Regions from separate parts of the Nocardiopsis nanhaiensis genome, predicted to be linked through region 4. Evidence: predicted binding sites of a transcription regulator. Region 4 holds the regulator's gene; each other region holds the start of a gene.

What was found. Region 4 encodes LexA, which represses DNA repair genes until DNA is damaged. Its sites were predicted from a motif close to TCGAACANNTGTTCGA; they were not measured.
Region 1: a site for LexA is predicted at 2,056-2,071, ahead of ruvC (crossover junction endodeoxyribonuclease RuvC). Genes of this name have one in related genera too.
Region 2: a site for LexA is predicted at 1,666-1,681, ahead of ACYVD1_RS28335 (enoyl-CoA hydratase family protein). Genes of this name have one in related genera too.
Region 3: a site for LexA is predicted at 2,245-2,260, ahead of recA (intein-containing recombinase RecA). Genes of this name have one in related genera too.

The regions. Positions count from the first base shown of each region.
Region 1 is NZ_BAAGZJ010000039.1:42,609-47,746, reverse strand. Features, by position in the region: gene ruvB (Holliday junction branch migration DNA helicase RuvB) at 1-776, opposite strand, end outside; gene ruvA (Holliday junction branch migration protein RuvA) at 786-1,403, opposite strand; gene ruvC (crossover junction endodeoxyribonuclease RuvC) at 1,488-2,036, opposite strand; gene ACYVD1_RS19225 (PPOX class F420-dependent oxidoreductase) at 2,182-2,607, shown strand; gene ACYVD1_RS19220 (LysR family transcriptional regulator) at 2,641-3,513, opposite strand; gene ACYVD1_RS19215 (alpha/beta fold hydrolase) at 3,633-4,535, shown strand; gene ACYVD1_RS19210 (tartrate dehydrogenase) at 4,532-5,138, shown strand, end outside.
Region 2 is NZ_BAAGZJ010000083.1:22,025-27,162, reverse strand. Features, by position in the region: gene ACYVD1_RS28340 (TIGR03767 family metallophosphoesterase) at 1-1,543, shown strand, start outside; gene ACYVD1_RS28335 (enoyl-CoA hydratase family protein) at 1,696-2,445, shown strand; gene ACYVD1_RS28330 (CoA transferase subunit A) at 2,442-3,302, shown strand; gene ACYVD1_RS28325 (CoA-transferase subunit beta) at 3,299-4,036, shown strand; gene ACYVD1_RS28320 (NAD(P)H-dependent flavin oxidoreductase) at 4,033-5,088, shown strand.
Region 3 is NZ_BAAGZJ010000014.1:27,661-32,798, forward strand. Features, by position in the region: gene ACYVD1_RS09185 (DEAD/DEAH box helicase) at 1-1,849, opposite strand, end outside; gene ACYVD1_RS09190 (DUF3046 domain-containing protein) at 1,994-2,188, shown strand; gene recA (intein-containing recombinase RecA) at 2,370-4,583, shown strand; gene ACYVD1_RS09200 (regulatory protein RecX) at 4,576-5,138, shown strand, end outside.
Region 4 is NZ_BAAGZJ010000001.1:144,301-149,438, forward strand. Features, by position in the region: gene ACYVD1_RS00655 (hypothetical protein) at 1-50, shown strand, start outside; gene ACYVD1_RS00660 (hypothetical protein) at 47-766, shown strand; gene ACYVD1_RS00665 (alpha/beta hydrolase family protein) at 806-1,924, opposite strand; gene lexA (transcriptional repressor LexA) at 2,008-2,739, opposite strand; gene nrdR (transcriptional regulator NrdR) at 3,418-3,906, shown strand; gene ACYVD1_RS00680 (vitamin B12-dependent ribonucleotide reductase) at 4,069-5,138, shown strand, end outside.

The sequences.
Region 1 (5,138 bases), on a different contig from region 4:
CCCAGGGCGTCCACCTCGTAGAGCTCCAAGGCGGCGTTGGCGTTGGCGAGGGTGAGGCGGCCGTCCCCGCGCACCTCCGCGTAGTCGCGGACGCGGCGCAGGAGGCGGTTCGCGATCCGGGGCGTTCCGCGTGAACGGCTGGCGATCTCGCGGGCCGCCTCCTCTTCCAAGGGCGCCCCGAGCAGCCCGGCCGAGCGGTGCAGGATCTGCTCCAGTTCGGAGGGCTCGTAGAAGTCCATGTGGGCGGTGAAGCCGAACCGGTCGCGCAGCGGAGCAGGGAGCATCCCCGCCCGGGTGGTGGCGCCGACCAGGGTGAACGGGGCGATGTCGAGCGGGATGGCGGTGGCGCCGGGCCCCTTGCCGACGATGACGTCGACCCGGAAGTCCTCCATGGCGACGTAGAGCATCTCCTCCGCCGGGCGGGCCATGCGGTGGATCTCATCGAGGAAGAGCACCTCGCCCTCCTGGAGCGTGGACAGCACTGCCGCGAGGTCCCCGGACCGCTCGATCGCGGGCCCCGAGGTGATGCGCAGGGGCGCGCTGAGCTCGGCGGCGATGATCATGGCCAAGGTGGTCTTTCCCAGACCGGGGCCGCCGGACATGAGGATGTGGTCCGGGGCGCGGTTGCGGCGCTGGGCGCTGTGCAGGACCAGGGAGAGCTGTTCGCGCACCCGGTGCTGACCGACGAACTCGCTGAGGGCCTTGGGCCGCAGCGCTCCCTCGATCTGGTGGTCGTCCACGTCGGCCTCGGGCGAGACCGCGTCGCGTTCGTGCATGGTCAACTCCTAGGCGCGGCTGAGGCTGCGCAGGGCGCTGCGCAGGAGGACGGTGACGTCGCTGGTTTCCTCGGCCTCGGCGGCGACGGAGGCCGCGGCGGCCTCGGCGTCCTTGGCCGACCAGCCGAGGTTGACCAGGCCGGAGACGACCTGCCCGCGCCAGGCGCCGCCCGGCTCGGAGCCGTTGGGGGCGTCGGTGGGGGGCAGGGTGCCGTCGGTCAGGACGGGCGCGTCGATCTTGCCGCGCAGTTCCAGGACGATGCGCTGCGCACCCTTCTTGCCGATACCGGGCACCCGGGTCAGGGCAGCGGTGTCCTCGGAGGACACGGCCTGGCGGAGGCTGTCGGGGCTGTGCACGGCGAGCATGGCCAGGGCGATGCGCGGGCCGATGCCGGAGGCGGTCTGAAGCTGTTCGAAGAGGTGCTTCTCGTCGTCGTCGGCGAACCCGAAGAGGGTGAGGGAGTCCTCCCGGACGACGAGGCTGGTGGCGACGGTGCCCTCCTCCCCCACGTGCAGGCGGGACAGGGCGGAGGGGGTGCACTGTACGGTCATCCCGACGCCGCCGACGTCGATGACGGCGCTGCCCGCGCCGCGTGCGGCCACCCGGCCGGTGAGGAACGCGATCATCTCGTGTGGGCACCTGGAGGGGTGCCCGTCTCCTTCCTGGGGGCGGTACTGCTGCCTGTTGCTGCCCGGGTCCGGTGGCCGGTCCTAGCGGCCGCGCGCGCGGCGGGCCAGTTCCACCTTGCGGGCGAAGTCCTGTTGGGCCTGGGCGACCCGCGCCTGGGCCCCGCCGCGCCAGATGTGGCAGATGGCCAGGGCCACCGCGTCCGCGGCGTCGGCGGGCCTGGGTGGCCCGTCCAGTCCGAGGATACGCGCCACCATGCCGCCGACCTGCTTCTTGTCGGCGCGGCCGTTGCCGCTGATGGCGGCCTTGGCCTCGCTCGGGGTGTGGGTGGCCACGGGCAGGCCGCGGCGGGCGGCACAGACCAGGGCGATCCCGCTGGCCTGGGCGGTGCCCATCACGGTGCTGAGGTTGTGCTGGGCGAAGACGCGCTCGACGGCGACGGCATCGGGCTCGTACTTGTCCAGCCACTCCTCGATGCCGCGTTCGATGGCGACCAACCGCTGCGGGAGTTCGGTGTCCGAGGCGGTGCGGACGGCGTCGGCGCCCAGGAGGCGCAGGGGGCGACCGATGGCCCCCTCCACGACACCGATGCCGCACCGGGTCAGCCCCGGGTCGATTCCCAGCACGCGCACGTTGCCACCGTCTCTCTTCTCGAACGCCCGTTCGCACCATGCTAGCGGTGGGCGGCGACGCGAACCGCCGTCCCACAGGGCGTGTTGGCCCTGGCCGAGCGTGTCGGGCCCGGGTGGCGACAGGGTACCGATCTAGGTTGGGGCGATGAGCTCACTCTCCGATCCCAAGGTCCGCGCATTCCTGCTCCAAGGCACCCGGACGGGCAAGGTCGCCTACACCTCCGCGGACGGCCGCCCCTTGGTGGCGCCGATCTGGTTCACCATCGACGGTGACGGGCTGGTGTTCAACACCGGCAGGGACAGTGCCAAAGGCAGGGCCTTCGCCCGTGACCCACGGCTGGCGCTGGTGGTGGACCTGGAGGAGCCGCCGTTCGGTTTCGTTCAGGTCCAGGGCGAGGCGGAAGTCTCCGAGGACCCCGGCGAACTGCTGCGTACCGCGACGGAGATCGCCCGGCGGTACATGGGGCCGGAGCGGGCCGAGGAGTTCGGCCGGCGCAACGGCGTCCCCGGCGAGCTTGTGGTGCGTGTGCGCCCGACAAAGGTGATCGCCGGCCTGGATATGACCGGCTGACTCGAACAGCTGGTCCGGACCCGTCCGAGCCGGTCAGGCTGTGGCGTGGTCGAGGAAGGCCTCGGCCGCCGCGGTGAGCGGGCCCTTGCGGCTGATCAGCGCCACTTCCAGGTGGTCTGTGGGCACCAGGTCCAGGACCAGCGCCCCGGCTTGTTCGGCGAGGGCCCGCCAGGCATCGGTGACTACGGCGAAACCGGCGCCGTCCAGGACGAGCGGCAGGATCGACACCCGGTGTTCGCTCTCCACCGCGATGTGCGCGTCCAGCCCTTCGGAGAGCAGGCGGTCGACGAATCGGCGCATGCCCGAGCCCCGGTGACCGACGATGAGGCGCCGCCCGGCGAGGTCGACGACGGGGACCGGCTCGCCCTGCGGGAAGGGCCCGCCCCGCGGGGCCAACAGCACGAAGGCCTGCTTGGCCAGGGGATACACGCGGACGTCGGCGTCGGCCGAGGGGCCGTCCGTGGCGATCACGCCGAGCTCGCAGGCGCCCGTGCGCACCATCTGGACGGCGTCCCGGTTGGTGAGGGCTCCCCGGATGGACACGGAAACCTCGGGATGGCGTTCGGTGAAGCCGGCGACCAGACCGGTGAGCGGCTCGATGGCCTGGGTGGGCAGCGCGGCCACGTCCACGCGGCCCCTTCGAAGCCCTTGGACGGCCTCCACCGCCGACCTGGCCAGATCGAGTCCGCGTACCGACTCGCGTGCGGGGCCGACGAGGGCGTGTCCAGCGTCGCTGAGTACGACGCGGCGGCCGATGCGGTGGAAGAGGTCACTTCCCAGGTCTCGTTCCAGGGCGCGGATCGCCTGTGAAAGGGACGGTTGGGAAAGGTGGAGGGCGGCCGCGGCCCGGTTCATCCCGCCGTGGTCGACGACGGCCAGGAAGTACTCCAGCTGCCGAACGTCCACTGTGCTCCCCCGAACCTGCCTGACCGGGTTCGCCCCGGCTCGTCCTATAAGTTCAGCTTATAAGAGCGATCGATAACCGGTCTTGGACGCCGCCCCGCCCGGGCTGCTGGGATCGGGGCATGAGCGACCGACTTCTCCCCGGCTTCTCGCGGCGAACCGTAGACGCTGACGGGGTACGCATCAGCGTCCGTGTCGCCGGAGCCGGGCCTCCGGTCCTGCTCCTGCACGGCTATCCCCAGACCCACCTCATCTGGCACAGGGTCGCCCCCGTACTGGCGGAACGGTTCACCGTCGTCCTCACCGACCTGCGCGGTTACGGGGACAGCGGCAAACCCGCCTCCGATGCCAGCCACCTCCCCTACTCCAAGCGCTCGATGGCGCGCGACCAGCTCCTCGTCATGCGCGAGCTCGGGTACGACCGCTTCGCCGTCGTCGGCCACGACCGGGGAGCCAGGGCCGGGCACCGGCTGGCCCTGGACCACCCCGAGGCGGTCACCGCTTTCGCCGCCCTGGACATCGTCCCGACCCGGTACTCGTTCGAGAACGCCGACGCCGACTTCGCCGCCGGCTACTACCACTGGTTCTTCCTGACGGCCGGAAACGGCATCCCCGAGCACCTCATCGGACAGGACCCGGGGTTCTGGGTCCGGACCCGCATGAACGCCCGCCACCACGGCGGGGCCGCCTTCGACCCGGCGGCGGTCGAGGAGTACGTCCGCTGCTTCAGCGACCCCGCCGCAATCCACGCCTCCTGCGAGGACTACCGGGCGGCCGCCACCGTCGACCTCGAACACGACCGCGAGGACGCCGGGCGCCGCATCGACTGTCCCGTCCTCCTGCTGTGGGGGGAGCAGAGCTTCGTCGGCCGCAGCTACGACGTGCTTCAGGCCTGGGCGGAGTACGCATCGGACGTACGGGGCCGGGCCCTCGCCTGCGACCACTACGTGCCCGAGGAAGCACCCGAGGCAACCGCAACCGAACTCGCCGACTTCCTACGCCACCACCACTTGGAGTCCCCATGAAGCAGTACCGCATCGCCACGATCCCCGGCGACGGGATCGGCAAGGAGGTCACGCCCGCCGCCCTCGCCGTCCTGGACAGGATCGCCGCCCACCACGGCTTCGGCCTCGCCTACGACGAGTTCGACTGGTCCTGCGAGCGCTACCTAGCCGAGGGCGCCATGATGCCGGAGAACGGGCTCGACCAGATCCGGCACCACGATTCCGTCCTGCTGGGCGCTGTGGGCTGGCCGGGGGTGCCGGACCACGTCTCCCTGTGGGGGCTGCTCATTCCCATCCGCCGCGGCTTCCAGCAGTACGTCAACCTCAGGCCCATCAGAGTTTTGGAGGGCGTGCCGAGCCCGGTCGGCCGGGCGCTGCCCGGTGAGGTCGACTTCGTAGTCGTCCGGGAGAACAACGAGGGTGAGTACTCGAGCATCGGCGGAAGGATCTACGAGGGTTCACCGGAGGAGACCGTCGTCCAGGAGTCGGTGTTCACCCGGCGCGGGGTGGAGCGGGTCCTGGAGTACGCCTTCGACCTCGCCGAGCAGCGCGGCGGTCAGCTGACTTCGGCCACCAAGTCCAACGGGATCGTGCACACCATGCCGTTCTGGGACGAGCTGGTCG
Region 2 (5,138 bases), on a different contig from region 4:
GGTCCGTGAGGACTTGGTGGACGCGCAGTCCGGCCGCGACGACCGGCGCACCCCGCTGGCCGCCTTCGTCCAGTTCACCGACCTGCACATCATGGACGCGCAGAGCCCCGTGCGCTTCGAGTACACCCACCCGATCCTCGGCTCCAGCGCGCACCGCCCCCAGGAGTCGCTCTGCACCGTCGGGGCGTCCGCGCTGGTCGAGCGGGTCAACTCGCTGCGTTCGGGCCCCGTCACCGGGCGGGCGTTCGACTTCATGATGACCACCGGCGACAACACCGACAACCACGAGCAGATCGAACTCGACTGGCTCATGGCGGTGCTCAACGGCGGCGCCCTGACCCCCAACACCGGGGACCCGACGGGTTTCGAGGGGGTGCAGAACTGCGGCTCCGACCTGTACTGGCACCCCGACAGCGAACTCCTCGACCGCTACAAGGAGGAGGGCGGCTTCCCGTACCTACCGGGGTTCCTGGACGCGGCCATCAGCGAGTTCAGCGCGCCCGGCCTGAGCATCCCCTGGTATTGCACCGTGGGCAACCACGACAACACCCCTTCCGGCACCCTGCCCGCGGGCACGCTGACGGACTGCTTCACCGGCGACCGCAAGATCATGTTCGCCGACGGGGAGGTGGCCGACCAGGCGGCCGACGCGATGACCGACGAGGACCGGGCCGGAGATCTGCCCGACGAGGTGGAGCGCCTGGACGAGGACGGCACACTTGCCGCCTCTTCGGTGATCGCCACGGTCACCCCCGACGAGCGCCGCGCCCCCTTCGACACCGAGGGGTTCGTCGCGGCCCACCTAGACGAGGCCAACACCGGCCCCGGGCCGGTCGGGCACGGGTTCGGCGAGGCGAACGCTGACGGAGTGGACTGCTTCTACACCTTCGAGATCGCCGAGGGCGTCACCGGGATCAGCCTGGACACCACCACGCTCGCGGGCCTGGCCAACGGCTCCATCGGCAAGACCCAGTACGACTGGTTGGAGGACACCCTGCGCTCGGCGAGCTCGGTCTACTACGACCTGCTCGGCCGCCGCCAGACCCAGCAGGTGACCGACGAGCTGTTCGTACTGTTCAGCCACCACACCAGCGACACGATGAACAACCCGCTCCCGGACCGGCGCCGCCCCGCGGAGCCGCGCTTCATCGGCGAGATCCTGGTGGCCATGCTCAAGCGCTACCCCAACGTCCTGGCCTGGGTGAACGGGCACACCCACCACAACAAGGTGCGTGCGCACACCTCCAGCAACCCGGAGCGCGGGTTCTGGGAGATCAACACCGCCTCGCACATCGACCACCCGCAGATGGCGCGCAGCATCGAGATCGTGGACAACGACGACGGCACGATGTCGCTGTTCACCACGCTGCTGGAGGCCGACAGCCCGTACCGGGTCGACCACGGCGACTTCTCCGCGGCGGGACTGGCCTCGCTGTACCGGGAGCTGTCCCTGAACGACCTGTACACCGACCTCGCTGACGTCGGGGAGCCCGGCGACCGCAACGTCGAACTCCTGGTCTCCGCCCAGTACCCGGCCCGGTAAGCGTCCCCGCTTACTAAGCGACCCAGGTCAGCGCGGGCCCACCGGAGCAACCGGTGGGCCCGCGCACTCATCTGCCCCACTTCCGGCATGCCCCCTTCCCCCGGCTGCTGGTAGCATCAAATTCTAACAAACGTTTGGTGGGAAGGAAGTGCATGAGTATCTCCTCCACAAGGCACCCGAACGGGGTCGTCGAGATCGTGGTCGACGCCCCGCCGGTGAACGCGCTGACGGTACGCGGGTGGTACGACCTCGCCGACGAACTCACCGCCGCCGGCCGTGACCCCGCGACCCGCGCCGTCCTCCTCCGCGCGGAGGGCCGCGGCTTCAACGCCGGGGTCGACATCAAGGAAATGCAGCGCACCTCCGGCTTCGACGCCCTCGTCGGCGCCAACCGGGGCTGCTACGCGGCCTTCGCGGCCGTCTACGACTGCGAGGTCCCCGTGGTCGCCGCCGTCCAGGGCTTCTGCCTCGGCGGAGGCATCGGACTGGTCGGCAACGCGGACGTCGTGATCGCCGCGGACGACGCCCGTTTCGGCCTGCCCGAGGTGGACCGCGGCGCCCTCGGTGCCGCCACCCACCTGGCCCGGCTCGTCCCGCAGCACCTGATGCGCGCCATGGTCTACACCTGCCGCGAGGCGACCGCCGCCGAGCTGCACGCCTTCGGTTCGGTGCTGTCCGTGGTCCCGGGCGCCGACCTCCGCGACGCGGCCCTGGAGGTCGCGGTCCGCATCGCGGAGAAGGACCCCCACGTCATCCGGCGCGCCAAGGAGTCCCTGAACGGCATCGACCCGGTCGACGTCAAGCGCAGCTACCGGTTCGAGCAGGGGTTCACCTTCGAACTCAACCTGACCGGCGCCGGGGACCGGCACCGCGAAGCGTTCGCCGGATCGGAGACACGATGAGCGAGGCCACGATGGACAAGGTGAAGACACCCGACGAGATCGCCGGATCGCTGAGCGACGGGATGACGATCGGTATCGGCGGCTGGGGCTCGCGCCGCAAACCGATGGCGCTGGTCCGCGCGATCTGCCGCTCCTCCCTGTGCGACCTCACCGTGGTCTCCTACGGAGGCCCGGACGTGGGCCTGCTGTGCGCCTACGGCAAGGTGCGGCGCGTGGTCGCCCCGTTCGTCACCATGGACTCGGTGCCCTTGGAGCCCTTCTTCCGCTCCGCCCGCCAGAGCGGCGAGATCGAGTTCACCGAGTACGACGAGGGCATGTTCATGTTCGGCCTGCTCGCCGCAGCGCACCGGCTGCCGTTCCTGGCCACGCCCGTGGGCCGCGGTTCCGACGTGCTCCGCGTCAACCCCGGGCTGCGCACCGTCCGCTCCCCCTACCCCGCCACCGCCGCACCGGACGGCGAGGAGCTGGTAGCGATGCCGGCGCTCCGCCTCGACGCGGCGCTCGTACACATGAACCGGGCCGACCGGCGCGGGAACGGGCAGTACCTCGGTCCCGACCCCTACATGGACGACCTCTTCGTGAAGGCGGCGGAGAGCTCGTACGTGTCCTGCGAGCAACTGGTGGACTCCTTCACCGGGCCGGTCCAGTCCCTGCTGGTCAGCCGGTCGATGGTCACCGGGGTCGCGGAGACCCCCCACGGCGCGCACTTCACCACGTGCGAGCCCGACTACGGGCGGGACGAAGCCTTCCAGAAGCGCTACGCCGAGGCCGCCCGCGACCCGGAGCTCTGGCAGGAGTTCCGTGCGCGCTACCTGGACGCCGACGAGCCCACCTACCAGCGGGAGGTCAACCGATGACGACGACGCGAGCCGAAGTGTGCGTGACCGCCTGCGCGGACGCCTGGCGCGGTGACGGAGAGACCCTCGCCGCCGCCATGGGTACCTGCTCGGTCCTCGGGGCCAGGCTGGCCCGGCTCACCTTCGAACCGGACCTGCTCACCACGGACGGAGGGCCGCTCGTCAGCCGGGACACGCTGCCGCTGGGACGCACCGCGGACCCCGGCAGCGGCGAGGCCGAGGGGTGGCTGCCCTTCCGGGACCACCTGTGGCTCGTCCTGCACGGCCGCCGCCACGTCATGATGGGCGCCTCGCAGCTGGACCGCCGCGGCCGCAGCAACATCTCCTGCGTCGGTGACTGGGAGAAGCCGAAATCCCAGCTGCTCGGCGCGCGCGGGGCACCCGGCAACACCGTACGCAACCCCACCAGCTACTGGATCCCCAAGCACTCACGGCGGGTCTTCGTCGACGAGGTCGACATGGTCAGCGGGGTCGGCACCGAGCACGCCCACGACCTGCGCCGGATCGTCACCAACCTGGCGGTGCTGGACTTCGGCGGTCCCGAGGAGACGGTACGGCTGCTCTCCACCCACCCCGGTGTCACCGAGGAGGAGGTCCGGGACAGCACCGGCTTCGACCTCGCTGCCCCCGAGGGCGGTGTCACGGTCACCCGGACACCCTCCGACGAGGAGCTGCGCGTCCTGCGCGAGGTCCTCGACCCGGGCGGCCTGCGCGACCGGGAGGTTCCCGCATGACCTCGTCCGCGCTGAGCACACCCCTCACCGAACTGGTGGGGTGCCGGTACCCGATCGTGCAGACCGGCATGGGCTGGGTGGCGGGGCCCCGGCTGGTCTCGGCGACGGCCAACTCCGGAGGGCTGGGCATCCTGGCCTCGGCGACCATGACGGTGGAGCAGCTCACCGAGGCGGTCCGCGAGGTGCACGAGCGCACCGACCAGCCCTTCGGGGTGAACCTGCGCGCGGACGCCGGCGACGCGGAGGAGCGCGTCGACCTGATCATCCGGGAGAGGGTGCGGGTGGCGTCCTTCGCGCTCGCGCCCCGGCCGGAGCTCATCGGCAGGCTGAAGGACGCCGGGGTGGTGGTCATCCCGTCGGTGGGAGCCCGGCGCCACGCCGAGAAGGTCGCGTCGTGGGGCGCGGACGCCGTGCTCGTGCAGGGAGGCGAGGGCGGTGGTCACACCGGCGGGGTCGCCACCACCCTGCTCCTCCCCCAGGTCGTGGACGCCGTCGACATCCCGGTGATCGCGGCCGGCGGGTTCTTCGACGGCCGCGGTCTGGTGGCCGCGCTCGCCTACGGGGCCGCGGGGATGGCGATGGGGACCCGGTTCCTGCTCACCTCCGACAGCGCGGTCCCGGACGAGGTCAAGCGGGTCTACCTGGAGACCGGGGACACGGTGGTGACCCGGCAGGTGGACGGCTTGCCGCACCGGGTGCTGCGGACCGGGCTGGTGGACGGCCTGGAGCACTCGGGCCGGGGTAGGCGGCTGCTGCGCGCGCTGGGCAGCGCAGCGGCGTTTCGGAAGGTGTCGGGGATGTCCTGGGCTTCGATGCTCCGGGACGGTGTCGCGATGCGGCGTTCCGGTGGGCTCAGCTGGTCGCAGGTCCTGATGGCGGCCAACACCCCGATGCTGCTGAAGTCCGCGCTGGTGGACGGGCGCACGGACGCGGGTGTGATGGCGTCGGGGCAGGTGGCCGGGGTCGTCGACGACCTGCCGAGCTGCGCCGAACTGATCGACGGCATCGTGGCCGAGGCGGAGAAGACGCTCGGCTCCCTGGGCCGCGGCTGACCGGGGCCCGTGGGCCCGTCGGGCCGGGGAGGCGCCCTCCCCCGAAGGGG
Region 3 (5,138 bases), on a different contig from region 4:
CCAACGCGTCCGCCTTCCAGAACGGCATCCGACCCGGCCTCCCCGGCGCCGGCGACACCATCACCCGGTCGGCGGTGATCGCCTCGATCCGCCACGACGTCGAACCCAGCACGAACACGTCCCCGACCCGGGACTCGTACACCATCTCCTCGTCCAGCTCGCCCACACGAGTCGGCGCCTTGCTGTCGGAGTCCGACGCCAGATGCACCCCGTACAGCCCGCGGTCGGGGATGGTGCCACCGCTGATCACCGCCAACCGCTGAGCCCCCGGCCGCCCCCGCAACACATCCCCGTCCCGGTCCCACACCACCCGCGGACGCAGCTCGGCGAACTCATCCGAGGGGTAGCGCCCCGACAACATGTCCAACACCGACTCCAACACCGAATCGGCCAGGTCGGTGAACGGGGCCGCACGCCGCACCAGCGCCGCCAAGTCGGCGACCGGCCAGTCGTCCATCGCCACCATCGCCACCACCTGCTGCGACAGCACATCCAACGGATTGCTCGGCATCTCCAGCCGCTCGATCCCGCCCGCGCGCATCCGCTCGGTCACCACCGTGGTCGCCAACAGGTCGCCCCGGTACTGGGGCAGGAACACCCCGCGCGACGTCTCACCCACCTGGTGGCCCGCGCGCCCGACCCGCTGGAGGCCGTTGGCCACCGACGGGGGAGCGGCGACCTGGACCACCAGGTCCACCGCGCCCATGTCCACCCCCAGTTCCAAGCTGGACGTGGCCACCACGCACCGCAGCCGCCCCGCCTTCAGGTCGTCCTCGATCACCGCCCTCTCGGCCTTCGACATGGAACCGTGGTGGGCGCGGGCGATCACCGCTTCACCGCCCCGGCTCTGCTCGGACTGGCCGGTGACCTGGGCGGCGACCTCCTCCGGCGGGAGCCCGCCAGCGCCGCCCCGTTCGCCGTACAGGTCGTTGAGGCGGGCACACAGCTTCTCGGCGGTCCGGCGGCCGTTGGTGAACACGATCGTCGACCGGTGCTCCTCCACCAGCTCCAACACCCGGCGCTCCACGTGCGGCCACACCGAACCCCGGCTCATGGTGTTGCCCGCCCGCGGGTCCGGCGGCACCCCCTCGGGCGAAGGACCGCCCGGCTCGTCCAGGTCCGGAACCGGAGCCTCCACCCGCAGGTCCATGTGCGGGGTGTCCGGCGGCGCCACGACCGTGGCCCCGCCCAGGTACTCCGCCACGGTCTCCCGGGGGCGCACGGTCGCGGACAGACCGATCCGCTGGGCGGGCCGGTCCAACAGGGCCGCCAACCGCTCCAGGCTCAGGGCCAGGTGGGCGCCGCGCTTGGTCCCCGCCAGGGCGTGCACCTCGTCGACGATCACCGTCTCCACCCCGGACAGGCCCTCGCGGGCCTTGGAGGTCAGCACCAGGAACAGGGACTCCGGTGTGGTGATGAGCACGTCCGGCGGACGCGCCGCCTGCCGGCGCCGCTCCTGGGCCGGGGTGTCCCCGGTGCGCACCCCCACCGTGACCGGCGAGAGCTCCTCGCCGGAGGCCTCGGCCGCCGCCGCGATCCCGGCCAGCGGCCGCCGGAGGTTGCGCTCCACGTCCACAGCAAGGGCCTTCAGCGGCGACACGTACAGCACGCGGCAGCGCCGGGACCGGTCCTCGGGGACTGGCGCGTGGGTGAGCCGGTCCAGGGACCAGAGGAAGGCCGACAGGGTCTTTCCGGAACCGGTCGGCGCGACGACCAGGGTGTTGCGTCCCTCGGAGATCGCCTGCCAGGCCTGGGCCTGGGCCGTGGTGGGGCCGCCGGGGAAGGCCTGGTCGAACCAGGTCCGCGTCGAGGCACCGAAGGGTTCGAGCGGGTTGGTCGCAGGGGTCATGCCGCCAGTCTGGCGAAGGGTTCGGACAGAACGGGGGAGGACACCCGGGGACGCAGACGGCTGGGACCGGGGTAGCGGGGTGAGACCGGCCCCATCCTGTGGACCGGGCCGCGCGGGTCCGTTCCATCACCCATACTGATGGCGATGAGACTCACCCTTTTCTGGCGCAGCATGCACGAGCAGTTCGGCGAGGCCTACGCGGAGAGCCTCGCCAAGGACTACGTCATCGAAGGGCTCGGATCCCGGACCGTCAACCAGGCGCTGTCCGACGGGATCGGGCCCAAGGAGGTGTGGCGGGCGGTGTGTGACGCGTTCGACCTTCCCGCCTCCGCCCGCTGACCTCGGCCGAGGCCCGACACAAGAAGATCCGACACGGCAGGGGTCTGTCCCGGCATTCGAACAGGGGTTCGGGTAGTCTGGGTTTTCCACAGGCCGACGAGGAGCGTCGCGATTGTCGTAGCGACCGCGTAGCGTCAGGCCCATTATGAAGAAAAAGGCATCGACCCAACAGGGGAACCCCGTGGCATCTGGAGACCGAGACAAGGCTCTCGAGACAGCGCTCGCGCAGATCGAGCGGCAGTTCGGCAAGGGCTCCGTCATGCGCCTGGGCGACGACGACCGCCCGCCGATCGAGGCGATCCCCACCGGAGCCATCGCCCTGGACGTCGCCCTCGGTATCGGCGGCCTGCCCAAGGGCCGGGTCGTGGAGGTATACGGACCGGAGAGTTCGGGGAAGACGACCGTCGCCCTGCACGCGGTGGCCAGCGCCCAGAAGATGGGCGGTATCGCCGCCTTCGTCGACGCCGAGCACGCTCTCGACCCGGTGTACGCCAAGAAGATCGGTGTCGACACCGACAACCTCCTCCTCTCCCAGCCGGACACCGGTGAGCAGGCGCTGGAGATCGTCGACATGCTCATCCGCTCGGGCGCCGTCTCCATCATCGTCATCGACTCCGTGGCGGCCCTGGTGCCCCGCGCTGAGATCGAGGGCGAGATGGGCGACAGCCACGTCGGCCTGCAGGCCCGCCTCATGTCCCAGGCACTGCGAAAAATCGCCGGCGCATTGAGTTCCACCGGAACGACCGCCATTTTCATTAACCAGCTTCGTGAAAAAGTCGGCGTGATGTTCGGCTGCATGCATTACAATACCCGCGTGACATTGGCCGATGGCACGCAGGAGAAGATCGGCAAGATCGTCAACCAGAAGATGGACGTCGAGGTTCTCTCCTACGACCCCGAGCGGGACGAGGTCGTTCCGCGTCGCGTCGTCGACTGGTTCGACAACGGTGTGGCCGACCATTTCCTCCAATTCACTGTGGCGCGGTCGGGGAAGAACGGTCGTTCGCAGTTCGCCGCGACCCCCAACCACCTCGTGCGGACCCCGGGCGGCTGGCGGGAGGCCGGAGAGCTCCTCCCCGGCGACCGTGTGCTGACTTCGCAGACGCATTACCTGAACGAGCAGCAGCGGCAGGTGGTCTTCGGCGCCCTCATGGGGGATGGAAACCTCTCCCCGAACACGCGGGGGCGTACGGGTACCCGCTTCAGGATGGGCCAGGGAGCAGCACAGGCTGACTACCTGGACTGGAAGGTCTCCCTGCTGGGCAACATCGGGTGCACCCGGACCAGTAACGCCAAGGGTGCGGTCTTCGCCGACTTCACCCCTCTGCCCGAACTCGCCGAGCTCCGCGAGGCCGTGTACTTCGGAGATGGGAAGAAGCACCTGAACTGGGAGTTCATCAAGGCGCTCACCCCTTTGGCGCTGGCCGTCTGGTACATGGACGACGGATGCTTCACGGTGCGGTCCAAGGGGGCGCAAGGGCGCACCGAAGGCGGCAGCGGCCGTATCGAGATCTGCGTCGAGGCGATGAGCCCCGGTACCCGTGAGCGTCTCACCGACCACCTGCGCGACACCTACGGACTCGACGCCAAACTGGTCAAGCGTGGCCAGCGGGCCATCTCCTACATCCAGTTCAGTACCGCCGCCAGCGCCCAGTTCCAGGAACTGGTGGCACCGTACGTGCACGAGTCCATGGCCCACAAGCTGCTCCCGCGCTACCAGGACCAGTGCCAGGTGGTTCCCGAACTCGCTGAACCGGTTGATCGCCTGGTGGCCTCGCCGGTCCTGGACATCCAGGTCAAGCCGGAAACCCGCAGCATGCGCAAGTTCGACATCGAGGTGGAGGGCAACCACAACTACTTCGTCGACGGTGTCATGGTGCACAACAGCCCTGAGACGACGACCGGTGGAAAGGCGCTCAAGTTCTATTCCTCGGTGCGTTTGGATGTGCGGCGCATTGAAACTCTGAAGGACGGCACCGACGCGGTGGGAAACCGGACCCGCGTCAAGGTCGTGAAGAACAAGATCGCGCCGCCGTTCAAGCAGGCGGAATTCGACATCCTCTACGGCGTCGGGGTCTCCCGTGAGGGCAGCCTGATCGACCTGGGGGTCGAGCACGCGATCGTGCGCAAGTCCGGGGCCTGGTACACCTACGAAGGAACCCAGCTCGGGCAGGGCAAGGAGAACGCGCGCAATTTCCTGCGGGAGAACGTCGACGTGGCCCTTGAGGTCGAGAAGAAGATCAAGGAGAAGATGGGTATCGGCGGTGGTGACGACAGCGCCTCCACCACCGCCGAGGACAAGGACGCCAGGGCCGAACCGGCCAAGGACGAGGCCAAGGCCCCCGCCAAGCGGGCCTCCGCCAAGACCACCAAGGCGCCCGACCCGGATGCGTGAGCGGCGCCGGTCCCCTGACCGCACCGGGCAGGCCCAGGCCGACCCGGTGAGCGCCGACGACGGGTCCGTTCCGGACGGGCAGGACCCGTCCGGAACGGACCCCGAGGGCAAGGCCCGCGACAAGCTGGAGAGCAGGGCGAGGAACCTGGTCCTGCGGATGCTCACGCACTCGCCGCGCACCCGCGCCCAACTGGAGCGGTCCCTGTACCGCAGGGAGTACCCGGACGAGGTGGTGGAGTCGGTCCTCAACGGCCTCGACGAGGCCGGGCTGGTCGACGACGAAGCCTTCGCCCGAGCGTGGGTGTCCTCGCGCCAGCACAGCCGCCACCTGTCCCGCCGGGCCCTGTCGCGGGAGCTGCGTACCCGGGGCGTCGAGGAGGAGACCGTCCGCGAGGCGGTCGCGGAGGTCAGTGACGAGGACGAGCAGGACGGTGCCCGGTCCCTGGCCCGCAAGAGCCTGCGCGGCAGCCGGAACAAGGACGAGGAGGCCCGGATCCGCCGTGCTCTCGGCGCCCTCGGCCGCAAGGGCTACCCGGGCGGCCTCGCCTACCGGAT
Region 4 (5,138 bases):
CCCGTGACACCACCGTGGCCTTCGCTGGCCGACTCGGGGAGGCACTGTGACCGCACCACCGCCGGACGGGACCGAACCCACGCCACCGCACGGCGCTTCGCCTCCGCACGGCGCCACTCCACAGGCCGGGGCCGCACCGCGGACCGACGACCCCGGCGCCACACCGCCGCAGAGCCGCGGGCTCGCCATCACCCTCCTGATCATCCTGCTGGTGGTGGCGCTGGGCCTGGCCGCGTGGCTCGCCTGGTACCTCCTGGCCAACGGGGTGGAGCGCGGCGACTTCGAAGCCGCACCCGAGTGCGACATCGGGGAGACCGAAACCCTCGAGGAGCTCGTGCCCGGCTATGAGGCGGAGATCGAGGAGACCATCGGCACCGTCCAGGACACCTTCGGGGAGGGCTGGCAGTGCCGCTGGGCCACCCCGGAAGGATCGGGTGACTCGGTCCCCGCGGCCGCCACCCTCGTACTGGTGGCCGCACCCGTGGAGGGCGGCGAAGAGACCGCCGCCGACACCCTGCACGACACCGCCGACGGCAACGGATCCGAACCCGTCGAAGGGCTGGGCGACGAGGCCCTGAGCTGGGTCGAGGAAGGCACCTTCGAGGTGGGCTGCGTCGGCACCCGGGTCTCCAACCTGTACGTGGAGTCCTGCTACACGGCCGCCACCGACTACGACGCGGTCGGCTCGGTGGACGGCGACGTCGCAGCCGGGGAAGCGCAGCGCCTCGCAGAGGCCGTCGTCGACGAGCTGCCCGAGTCAGAGTAGGACCGATCGGGCCGGAGCCACGCCGGGCCTACCGAGGGTCTACCAGAGGCCGTCGACGAAGTCCTCCACGGCCGGGGCGACCTCCGGCGAAAAGGCGCGGTCGGCGTCCAGCGCGGCCGCACCCGGGGAGTCGTCGTACTCGCGCAGGACGTGGTCCACCCCGGCCAGGTCCACCCGCTCGGCGCCGTCGAAGCCCTCCATGAGCCGATCGATCTCCGCACGGTTGACCTGGGCGTCCTCGTCACCCCACAGGACCAGCACCGGGGTGCCCCCCGGGAGCCCTTCGGCGAGCTCCGGCGGGTCGAAGTCGTCGATCCAGGCGAGGAATTCCTCGCTCTCGGAGCTGAAGAGCCCGGTCCCGTCCTCCTCGGGCAGATCCTCACCGGCGCGGATCGCGGCCCGGGCCGCCCGGGAGTCGGAGAGCATCGCGACGGCGTCCGCCTCCTCGAGCCCGCCCTGGGCCTCACCCATGCGGACCTGCTCGGCGACCTGGCGGTCGATGAGGTCCAACATGCGGGTGCCCGGAGGGGCAGCCAGTACCAGTGCGGGATCAGCGTCCAAGAGGTCGTGGGCGCGCAGCGCGAACAGCGCACCCTCGCTGTGTCCCAGGACGACGGTGCGCTCAGGGTCGACCTCGGGCTGGGAGAGCAGCTCCTGGTAGGCAGCGACCATCTGCTCGTCGAAGACGAGCGGATCCACCGCGCCCTCCATGGCCGCCTGTTGGGACTCGTCCATGTCCGCCTCGTCGCCGCTGCCCAACTTGTCGTAGCGCAGCGTGGCCACCCCGGCGCCGGTGAGGACACGGGAGAGGTTGAGGTTGGTGTCGGCCTCGGGACGTTCCGGACCGTTGCCGTCCCGGTCGGTGGGCCCGCTGCCGGAGATGATGAGCGCCCCGGGGACGGTGCCGTCCCGGCCCTCCGCGGGGGAGGTGAAGGTACCGGGGACGGTGAGCCCGGCGCCCTCGAAGGAGACCTCGCGCTCGTCCCCGGCCGCGCCGGGCAGTTCCGGACCGTCCTCCGTGGGCATGCAGGCCGTGGCGAACAGCGTCGCGGCGGCCACGGCCGCGGACAGGAGGACGCGGGGCGCGGGCAGGAGTGAGCGGGCGCGGCCGCTGGTGCACGGTGGGCGGTGCGCGGAGGCGGTGGCAGGTGTCGACACGCCTTTCAGCGTATCGGCCCGCCGACCGCCCCCGTCGCTCACGTGCTGGCGGCGGGGCACCGCCCCCGCCGCACGGTCGGGGCTCAGACCCGGCGCATCACGGTGACGACCTTGCCGAGGATGGTCGCGTCGTCGCCGCTGATCGGTTCGTAGGCCTCGTTGCGGGGCATCAGCCAGGCGTGCCCGTCCTTGTCGCGGTGCAGCACCTTCACGGTCGCCTCGTCATCCAGCAGCGCCGCCACGATGTCGCCGTTCTCCGCGTCCTGCTGCTGGCGGATCACCACCATGTCACCGTCGGTGATGGCGGCGTCGATCATGGAGTCACCGACCACGGTGAGCATGAACAGGCGCCCCTCGCCGACGAGCTGGCGGGGCAGGGCGAGCACGTCCTCGACTGCCTCCTCGGCCAGGATCGGCCCACCGGCGGCGATCCGGCCGACCAGCGGCACCGAGGCCGCGCGGGTGGACTCAGCGGTGAGCTCCTCCGGGGTAAGGGACTGCCCGGTATCGCGGCCGGGCCTGCGCAGCTCGACGGCGCGCGGCCGGTTCTGGTCCCGGTGCAGGTAGCCCTTGCGCTGGAGGACCTTGAGCTGGTGCGCCACGCTGGACGGGCTGGACAGGCCGACCGTGTCACCGATCTCCCGGATGGACGGCGGATAGCCCCGCTCCCGGACGTACCGCTGAATGCAGTTGAGAACGCTCTGCTGGCGCGCGGTGAGTTTGGGGGAGTCGGGCGTGTCAGTGCCCGTGCCACCCACGGGCGAAAGAACAGTGGTGGGTCCGGAGCCGACGGCTCCGGGATTCTCCTCCGGCACGGCCGGGCCTCCTCGGCATTCGGTTCGGTCAGGGCCTGCAAGCGTGGCCAGTGCCGACCCGCGACCGCGCCGACCTGGTGGTCCACGGGGTGGCGAATCCGGCGTTAAGTCAAGCTCAACATTAGTCGTTGCACACGGTGATATCAAACAAGCGTTCGAGCGTCCGCAGGGTATTGCCGAGGATTTCCGATCCCCGTTTCCGGCGGGTCCCGCTTATGTGTGTACACGTGTTCACCCGTCGTTGTCTCCCGAATGGCACAAGAGGATCCGGCTCGATCTTCAGGGAAGTGTGCTCCGGCCGGTCGCCGGCCGGTATGGGGTTCGTCTCGCGTCCGCGTCCTGAGGGTGCCGATGCCGGAAAGGCCCATGTGGGGCGGGGTCCGGTCGATGCCGCGGGTGTGGTGTCCGGAAGGCCAGGTGCCCCAGCCCTCTATCCTTGGAGGCGGCTCCCAGTGCCGAAAGCCTCCGAGCCCCGTCTTCCCGTGTCCCGATCGCGGCCCGTCGGTCGCGGTGCCGTGTCGTGTGCGGAACGCGCCGCGGGGAAGGTTGCGGCACACGCCGCAGGGGTCATAAGTTCGACCACAACATCTGGTGTTGCCCATGGGGTAGCAGGCCAGAAGTTGTGGTTTAGTAGAGTCACGGGTTGTTGTTCGGGTAGAGGGAAGCAGGTGAACCGGGATGCACTGTCCGTTCTGCCGCCATCCGGACACCCGGGTGATCGACAGCAGATCCACCGATGACGGCGCGGCCATCCGGCGTCGGCGGTCCTGCCCGGTCTGCGAGCGCCGGTTCACCACACAGGAGACCGTCCTGCTGATGGTCGCCAAGCGCTCCGGAGTCACCGAACCCTTCAGCCGTACCAAGATCATCGCCGGGGTGCGCCGAGCCTGCCAGGGCCGCCCGGTCTCCGAGGACGCCCTCGCCAAACTCGGCCAGAAGGTCGAGGAGGAGATCCGGGGCCGGGGCGTGGCCGAGGTGCCCGCCAACGAGATCGGCCTCGCCATCCTCGGCCCGATGCGCGACCTGGACGAAGTCGCCTACCTGCACTTCGCCAGCGTCTACCGGGGCTTCGAGAGCCTGGCCGACTTCGAGTCCGAGATCGCCAGCCTGCGCCAGGACCGCGAGGACGAGGAGACTCCCGCGGTCGACACGACTTCCACCGGGTAGCGCCCCCGCGCGTCGAGCGCGCCGCCGGGACCAGCCGCCCCAGGGTGGTCTGACACGGGACGACAGAGCACGCCACCGTGCCCGCACCACCCCGACCTTCAAGTACGCCCGCGCGGTCACCTCCGGTCCGCGCACGAAGAGCATTTTCGGGGAGACGCCACCATGACCGAAACCACCAGCGGCCCAGCGGGGCGCAAGGGCAAGGGGCCCCGCAAGGGCCTCAAGATGAAGCGGGTCTTCACGGCCGAGGGGACACACCCCTACGACGCCCTCGAGTGGGAGCGCCGCGACGTCGTCATGACGAACTGGCGCGACGGCACCGTCAACTTCGAGCAGCGCGGCGTCGAGTTCCCCGCCAGCTGGTCGGTCAACGCCAGCCAGATCGTCGCGAGCAAGTACTTCCGCGGCGCCGTCGGCACCCCCGAGCGGGAGTGGAGCCTCAAGCAGCTCATCGACCGCGTCGTCGGTATGTACACCGAGACCGGGCGCACCAGCGGCTACTTCGCCTCCGAAGAGGACGCGGAGATCTTCGACCACGAGCTGAAGCACGCGCTGGCCAACCAGCTCTTCAGCTTCAACTCGCCGGTCTGGTTCAACGTGGGCACCGCCTCCCAGCAGCAAGTCTCAGCGTGTTTCATCCTCTCCGTCGACGACACGATGGAGTCGATCCTCGACTGGTACAAGGAGGAGGGGATCATCTTCAAGGGCGGCTCCGGCGCGGGTGTGAACCTGTCCCGGATCCGCTCCAGCATGGAGCTGCTCACCTCCGGCGGCACCGCTTCGGGCCCGGTCTCCTTCATGCGCGGTGCCGACGCCTCAGCCGGGACCATCAAGTCCGGCGGCGCCACCCGGCGCGCGGCCAAGATGGTCGTGCTGGACGTCGACCACCCCGACATCGAGGAGTTCGTCGAGACCAAGTCCCGCGAGGAGCACAAGATCCGTGCCCTGCGCGACGCCGGTTTCGACGTGGACCTGGGCGGCGACGACATGTTCAGCGTCCAGTACCAGAACGCCAACAACTCCGTCCGGGTCTCCGACGCCTTCATGCGCGCCGTCGACACCGGGTCCGAGTTCGGGCTCACCTCCCGCACCACGGGCGAGGTCCTCGCCACCGTGGACGCCAAGGACCTCTTCCACCGCATGGCCAAGGCCGCGTGGGAGTGCGCCGACCCGGGCATCCAGTACGACAGCACCATCCAGGACTGGCACACCAACCCCGAAACCGGACGAAT